Dongshaea marina: one gene and its partner. The protein of the gene in region 1 interacts with the protein of each later gene in a pairwise test. Links are inferred from orthologs where the notes say so. Each region holds a gene or a part of one and is shown in the gene's direction. Other genes may lie near its edges.

Evidence for each region. Proteins that work in one complex are often made in the same cells at the same time.
Region 2: the proteins of secD (region 1) and pheT interact in binary tests that used the Escherichia coli proteins (3 or more experiments, as listed by UniProt). The link is inferred for Dongshaea marina from one-to-one orthologs.

The regions. Positions count from the first base shown.
Region 1 is NZ_CP028897.1:3,412,809-3,417,558, reverse strand. The notes cover bases 894-3,841. They hold secD (protein translocase subunit SecD), read left to right. Parts: upstream 894-1,414; coding sequence 1,415-3,268; downstream 3,269-3,841. Other genes in these bases: secF (protein translocase subunit SecF), read left to right, coding at 3,282-3,841; yajC (preprotein translocase subunit YajC), read left to right, coding at 1,047-1,394. Outside these bases: more of secF, read left to right, coding at 3,842-4,214; DB847_RS16005 (rhodanese-like domain-containing protein), read left to right, coding at 4,286-4,657; MprA protease, GlyGly-CTERM protein-sorting domain-containing form, read left to right, coding at 4,716-4,750. UniProt on the Escherichia coli protein: Part of the Sec protein translocase complex. Interacts with the SecYEG preprotein conducting channel. SecDF uses the proton motive force (PMF) to complete protein translocation after the ATP-dependent function of SecA.
Region 2 is NZ_CP028897.1:2,323,969-2,327,222, forward strand. The notes cover bases 1-3,094. They hold pheT (phenylalanine--tRNA ligase subunit beta), read left to right. Parts: upstream 1-400; coding sequence 401-2,788; downstream 2,789-3,094. Other genes in these bases: pheS (phenylalanine--tRNA ligase subunit alpha), read left to right, coding at 1-385; ihfA (integration host factor subunit alpha), read left to right, coding at 2,791-3,087. In the rest of the region: DB847_RS11130 (hypothetical protein), read left to right, coding at 3,185-3,254.

The DNA.
Region 1 (4,750 bases):
CCCGAAGAGGTTGCAGATACCGGCGCTCATATCCTGCTTGGCAATACTTTCCATCTGTGGCTGCGTCCCGGCCAGGAGATCATGCGTCAGCACGGTGATCTTCATGACTTCATGAACTGGCAAGGACCCATCCTCACCGATTCCGGTGGTTTCCAGGTCTTCAGCCTTGGAGATCTGCGCAAGATCAAAGAGGAAGGAGTTCACTTCCGCAGCCCGATTAATGGTGAAAAGGTATTCCTCTCCCCGAGAAATCGATGGAGGTCCAGTACGATCTGGGCTCCGATGTGGTGATGTGTTTTGATGAGTGCACCCCTTATCCGGCGACCGAAGCCGAAGCGGATAAGTCGATGCAGATGTCTCTGCGCTGGGCCAAGCGTAGCCGCGATCGTTTTAATGAGCAGAACGGCGAAGAGCAGCGTAACGCCTCTTTGTTTGGCATCATTCAGGGCGGTGTCTATGAGCATCTGCGCGATGTATCCCTGGAAGGTCTACAGAGCATCGGCTTTGACGGCTATGCAGTCGGCGGCCTGGCAGTGGGTGAGCCCAAGGAAGATATGCACCGGATCCTGGAGCACATCTGCCCTAAGATCCCTGAAGATAAGCCTCGCTACCTGATGGGCGTGGGCAAGCCGGAAGATCTGGTGGAAGGGGTCCGCCGCGGTATCGACATGTTCGACTGCGTGATGCCAACCCGTAATGCCCGAAACGGCCATCTCTTCACCACCGAAGGGGTGATCAAGATCCGTAATGCCCGTCATCGTACCGATACCGGGCCGCTGGATGCCGATTGTGATTGCTATACCTGTAAGAACTATTCACGTTCTTACCTGCATCACCTGGATAAATGTAACGAAATTTTGGGAGCACGTCTCAACACCATCCACAACTTGCGCTACTATCAGCGTTTGATGCAGGGATTGAGGGATGCAATTGACAGCGATACGCTGGATCAATTTATAAAAGAGTTCTATGAGCGTCAGGGCAAGCCTGTCCCGGCGGCCATTGATTAATCAGTGTGAACTTCTAATAACGAAGAGGAACGATAAATGTCTTTAAGCAGCTTTTTTGGGGTTAGTGCAGCCCATGCCGCGGGAGAAGCGGGTCAGCCGGCAGGTGGTGGATTTCAGATGATCATCATCCTGGTGATCTTTGCTGCGATCTTCTACTTCATGATCTACCGCCCCCAGTCCAAGCGTGCCAAGGAGCATAAAAACCTGATGTCATCCTTGTCTAAGGGTGATGAGGTACTCACCTCAGGTGGTTTGGTAGGTAAGATCGTTAAGATCACTGACACGGGTTTTGTTGTTCTGTCTCTGGATGAGCAGACCAAGATCACCATCAAGCGTGACTTTGTTACCGCGGTACTGCCTAAGGGTTCTATCCAGTCTATGTAACTGGGAGCAAGGAGCGTTAAGTGCTAAACAGATATCCGCTGTGGAAGTACCTGTTGGTGTTGTTTGTCATCGTCATCGGGTTTCTTTACGCAGCTCCGAACCTCTATGGAGAGGATCCTGCCCTGCAGGTCTCCAACTCCCACGGAGATGCACTGCAGGTGCAGTCGCTGGATCAGATCAAAGATGTGCTTGAGAAGGATAAGATCCCGTTCAAGAGCGTCAGTTTTGATGATTCCCAGATCCTGGTTCGGTTTCATGACACTGACGATCAGCTCAAGGCTCAGGGCGTTGTTGCCAAGGCGCTTGGGAGCAACTATGTAGTTGCTCTCAACCTGGCACCGGCAACACCAGCCTGGCTCAAGGCGATCGGTGGCAGTCCGATGAAGCTCGGACTCGATCTGCGTGGTGGGATCCACTTCCAGATGCAGGTCGATATGAATGAGGCGATCAATAAGACCCTTGCTCAGACTGTTCAGGATTTCAGGACCGACCTGAGAACAGAGCGAATTCGTTATTCCGGCATTCGCCAGCAGAAGGATCAGATCTATCTGCAGTTCCGTAATGAAGAATCCCGCACCAAGGCGATGAGCTACCTGCGTGAGCATTACCGGGATTTCCTGTTTACTGAGGCGAATCAGGGCGGCCGTTTTGCTATGACGGCGGCGATGACTCAGAAAAAGCTGCAGGAAACCCAGGAATATGCGCTGCAGCAGAACATCACCATTATCCGTAACCGGGTCAACGAGTTGGGGGTTTCCGAGCCACTGGTTCAGCGCCAGGGCGCCGATCGGATTATCGTTGAATTACCAGGGGTTCAGGATGCTACCCGTGCCAAGGAGATCCTCGGTGCGACCGCAACCCTTGAGTTCCGGATGGTGGATGAGAATGCCGATCCGGCTGCAGCTGCAGCGGGCCAGGTACCTCCGGGTGATCAACTGCTGTATAACAAGAATGACCAGCCGGTTGTTCTGAAAAAGCAGGTGATCCTGACGGGTAACCACATCACTGATGCTCAGTCTGCCTTTGATGAGTACAGCCGACCTCAGGTTAGTATCAAGCTTGATGGTAGTGGCGGAAACCGCATGTCCGAGTTCACCAAGGACAACGTCGGTAAGGCGATGGCGACCGTGTTTATTCAGTACAAGCCGGTTGGCAAGCCAAAAGCGGGTGAGAAGCCTAAGTTCAAGAAGGTGGAAGAGGTGATCAACGTGGCGACCATTCAGTCACGTCTGGGGCGCAACTTCCGGATCACCGGCCTTGAGAACATCAATGAAGCTCACAACCTGGCGCTGCTGTTGCGTGCCGGTGCTCTGATCGCACCGATCCAGATCATTGGTGAAAGCACAATCGGTCCAAGCCTGGGTCAGCAGAACATCAAGCACGGTTTTCAGGCCATGGTTTATGGCACCCTGATCCTGCTGGTGTTCATGATGATCTACTATCGTAAGTTTGGCCTCATCGCCAACCTGGCGGTCTTGTGCAACCTGGTGCTGATTGTGGGAGCCATGTCTCTCATTCCGGGGGCGACCATGACACTGCCTGGCATTGCCGGTATGGTCCTGACCATGGGGATGGCGGTTGACGCCAACGTCCTGATCTTCGAGCGAATACGCGAGGAGCTCAATGCCGGGCGGGGAATCCAGCAGGCGATTAGTTTGGGGTATGAACGAGCCTTCTCGACCATCGCCGATGCGAACGTGACCACGCTGATCTCAGCGGTGATCCTGTTTGCCATAGGTACCGGCTCGGTGAAGGGCTTTGCGGTGACCCTGATGATCGGTATTGCGGCTTCCATGTTTACTGCAATCACAGGTACACGTGCCATTGTTAACCTCATCTGGGGTGGCAAGCGCGTGAAATCTCTGTCTATTTAAGGGGTATTTCAAAATGTTTCAGATTTTGAAGCCAGGCCGGACTATCCCTTTTATGAGGTTTGCGGTTCCGGCGTCGGTATTCTCTTTGATTTTGGTGGTACTGGCTGTTGCCAGTATCTGTATCAAGGGATTTAACTGGGGTCTTGATTTCACCGGTGGTACCGTCATCGAGATAAGCTTCAGCCATGCGGCTGATCTGCCGGGGGTGCGTGAGGTACTTAAGGAGAAGGGTGTTGATGCCCTGGTGCAGAACTATGGCACCAGCCGTGACATTATGATCCGGATGGCCCCGAGCAAAGACCTCAAGGCAGCCCAACAGGGTCAGCAGCTGATGGATGCGGTGCAGAGTAAGTATCCCTCTGCAACCCTCAAGCAGATGGAGTTTGTTGGCCCATCCGTGGGTAAACAACTTGCCTGGCAGGGTGGACTCGCGGTTCTGGTGGCTCTGTTGTGTATCCTGATGTATGTCTCGATGCGCTTTGAGTGGCGTCTGGCGCTGGGAGCCGTATTGGCCCTGGCCCACGACGTGATCATCACTGTGGGGATCTTCTCGTTCTTCCATATCGAGTTTGATCTCACGGTGCTGGCCGCCGTACTGACCGTGGTGGGTTACTCACTCAACGATACCATAGTGGTATTCGACCGGGTGCGGGAGAACTTCCGGCGTCTGCGTAAGGGCGACTCGGTGCGGATCATCGATGTATCGATGACCGAGACCCTGAGCCGGACCCTGATCACCTCGGCAACGACTCTGGTGGTGGTGATCTCCCTGTATGTCTGGGGCGGCGCCATGATCCACAACTTCTCACTCTTGTTGGTGATCGGTATCGGTTTTGGTACCTACTCATCCATCTATGTGGCAAGTGCCTTTGCCATGTTCCTGGGTGTGAAGCGCGAACACCTGATGCCGCCTAAGGTTGAGAAAGAAGGGGCCGATCTGCCTTAGATCGTCTCTGGATTGACTCGAGTGATAAAGGAGCGCAATAGCGCTCCTTTTTTTAATTAAGGAGCACAAAGATGCAACATAGCGAAGGTTTTTTATCCCTGGTTAATAGGGTTCGCCCCTGTGTTCGTGAGGTGGATGTTCACTGGGTAAAGGCAAGATATCCTGAGGGCGAGTTTGTATTGCTGGATGTTCGTGAGGCGGATGAACTCCGGTCCGGCAAGCTTCCGGGTGCCACTCACCTTGGAAAAGGGGTGATCGAGCGCGACATTGAGCAGCTGTTTCCTGACAAAGAAACCCCTCTGGTGCTCTACTGCGGTGGCGGCTTTCGCTCCATCCTGGCGGCGGATAATCTCAACAAGATGGGGTATCAGCAGGTGATCAGCATGGATGGTGGTTTTCGCGGCTGGAAGGAGGCGGGCTACCCGATTGAAAACCCAAGCTAAGCTTAAGGGAAAGAGTGCCGTTAACTAACATATCGGATGAGGTGAGGCAGGAGGCCCGATGTCAGGAGGTGTATTCCAGCGCTGGATCGCGAT
Region 2 (3,254 bases), 1.1 Mb from region 1 along the record:
GACCCACACTCCCATGTTCCACCAGGTCGAAGGCCTGCTGGTGGATGAGAAGGTGAGCTTTACCGAGCTCAAAGGGATCCTCCACGACTTCCTGCATAACTTCTTTGAGGAAGATCTGCAGATCCGCTTCCGTCCCTCCTATTTCCCATTCACAGAGCCTAGTGCCGAAGTGGATGTGATGGGTAAGAATGGTAAATGGCTCGAGGTCTTAGGTTGCGGCATGGTTCACCCGAATGTCCTGCGTTCGGTCAATATCGACCCGGAGCGCTATAGCGGCTTTGCGTTTGGAATGGGAGTTGAGCGCCTGACCATGTTGCGTTACGGCGTCTCCGATCTGCGGGCATTTTTCGAAAATGATCTTCGTTTCCTCAGACAGTTCAAATAAAGAGGCAGAGTAGTTATGAAATTCAGCAAAAGCTGGTTACAGGAATGGGTGAAGCTGGACAAGACTGCCGATGAACTGGCAGAGCAGATCACCATGGCCGGTCTGGAAGTGGATGAAGTAGCCCCTGTCGCTGGTGAATTCTCAGGGGTGGTTGTCGGTGAGGTGGTTGAATGCGGTCAGCATCCGGACGCCGATAAGCTGCGAGTCACCAAGGTCAATGTCGGCGCTGAAGAGCTGCTGGATATTGTTTGCGGCGCATCAAACTGCCGCCTGGGTCTCAAGGTTGCGGTTGCCTGTGTGGGCGCGGTACTGCCAGGTAACTTTAAAATCAAGAAAGCCAAGTTGCGTGGCCGGCCCTCTTTCGGCATGCTCTGCTCCTACACCGAGCTTGGCATCGATGTCGAATCCGATGGGATCATCGAGCTGCCCCAGGATGCGGCGATCGGTACCGATATTCGAGAGCTGTTGCAGCTTGATGATCAGGTGATTGATGTTGACCTGACCGCAAACCGTGGTGATTGTCTCTCCATTGCCGGGATCGCCCGAGAAGTGGCGGCCCTGAACCGCACCTCTGTGTGCGAGCCCGAGTTTAGCCCGGTTGCTCCGAGCCTGGATGATCGCATCGAGATCCAGCTGGCGGCCCCGGCTGCCTGTGCCCGCTACCAGGGACGAATCATTCGCAATATTAACCTCAATGCAGCAACTCCACTGTGGATGCAGGAAAAACTGCGTCGCTGTGGGATCCGCTCCATCGATCCCGTGGTTGATGTGACCAACTATGTATTGCTTGAGTATGGTCAGCCGATGCATGCCTTTGATCTCAATACCCTCAAGGGTGGGATCACGGTGCGTCAGGCCGAGGCGGCCGAAAAATTGGTGCTGCTGGATGGTAAAGAGATCACGCTTGAGCCGGATGTGCTGGTGATCGCCGATGATGAGCGTGCGGTGGCGATGGCCGGGATCTTCGGTGGTGAGGCGACCTCAGTAACCGAGTCTACCCGCGACATCCTGCTGGAGTGTGCCTGGTTTAACCCGGATGCGATCCGCGGTCGTGCCCGTCGTTATGGCCTGCACACTGACTCCTCACATCGCTTTGAGCGTGGAGTGAATCCACAGCTGCAATCCCATGTGATGGAACGTGCAACCGAGCTGCTGGTGAGCATCTGCGGGGGTGAGGTCGCACCTGTCTGTGAAGCGGTCAGTGAGCAGCATATACCCCAGGCTCAGCCCATCGAGCTGCGCCGGGAAAAGCTCAATGCCCTGATCGGGTTTGAGTTCAAAGATGAAGATGTGGTCTCTATCCTCAACTGTCTGGGAATGCAGGTTGAGGCTCTTGAGCAGGGCTGGCGAGTCGTGGCTCCCGCCTGGCGTTTTGATATGGCGATTGAGCAGGATCTCATTGAAGAGGTTGCGCGCCTGTATGGCTACAATAACCTGCCTTCGGTCGCTCCGGCTGCTGATCTCAAAATGACGAATCATCGTGAAGCTGAGCTACCCCTGAGCCGCCTGCGGCAGCTGCTGGTGGACAGAGGCTATCAGGAAGCGATCACCTATAGCTTCGTTGACCCGAAACTGCAGCAAAAGCTATTCCCTGAGCAGGAGGCGCTGATCCTGCCGCATCCGATCTCCGAAGAGATGTCGGCGATGCGTCTGTCTCTGCTGCCGGGTCTGCTGGATGCGGCCCTGTATAACCAGAACCGTCAGCAATCACGGGTACGCCTGTTTGAATCGGGTCTGCGCTTTGTGCCGGATGCGGATGAAGCATTAGCTGTTAAACAGCAGCAGATGCTGAGCGTGCTGGTGATGGGTTCAGTCAGTGATGAGCATTGGGATCTGCCTACTCGCGCGGTCGACTTTTTCGATCTCAAGGGCGATCTGGAGGCTTTAATTGATCTGACCGGCTATGCCGATCGCTTCGAGTTCCGTGCCGTGACCCACAGTGCTCTGCACCCGGGGCAGTGTGCCGGGATCTTCCTGGACGAGCGTCAGGTTGGAGTCATCGGGACTGTGCATCCGGCACAGCAAAAAGCCGTGGGTCTTAAGTCTAAGGCGGTCGTGTTTGAGATTGAGCTGGAGGCTTTGACGGAGCGTCTGGTCCCCGAGATTGAGGCTGTTTCTAAATTCCCGGCAAACCGTCGCGATCTGGCGTTGATCGTTGATCGTGAGGTTGCAGCAGGAGATTTGTTACAAGCGATTAAAAAACTTGGTCAAAATCATATAGTTGGAATAAACTTATTTGATATATACCAGGGTCAGGGTGTTGCTGAGGATAAAAAGAGCGTAGCCATCGCTCTGACGCTTCAGGATCAGTCCCGGACGCTGGAGGAGCAAGAGATCGCTGAAACTATCGATTGCGTAGTGGAAGCACTCAAAGCGGAGTTCAATGCGACCTTGAGGGTTTAACTATGGCGCTGACCAAGGCCGATCTCGTAGAACATCTGTTCTGCCAGCTAAAAATTAGTAAGCGTGAAGCCAGGGAGTTGGTTGATGCTTTTTTCGAAGAGATCCGTGAGGCTCTCGAAAATGGTGAGCAGGTCAAGCTTTCAGGATTTGGAAACTTTGATCTGCGAGACAAGACCCAACGACCTGGGCGCAATCCTAAAACCGGGGAGGATATCCCCATTTCGGCTCGTCGAGTGGTAACATTTCGACCCGGTCAGAAGCTCAAATCCAGGGTAGAAGACAGCAAGCCTCAGGATTAGCCTGAATCTTTTAAAAAGCCAGCAAAAGCTGGCTTTTTTATTGCCTGAAATTGGAGTAAATTCGAGATTATCAGGAGTAAAGAGGCTGTAGGATCGAATGAACCATGAGAGGCTGACCCCAGAAGAGCTTGAGGCGCTATTGTTTGAAGATGACAATGGTGTGGAGC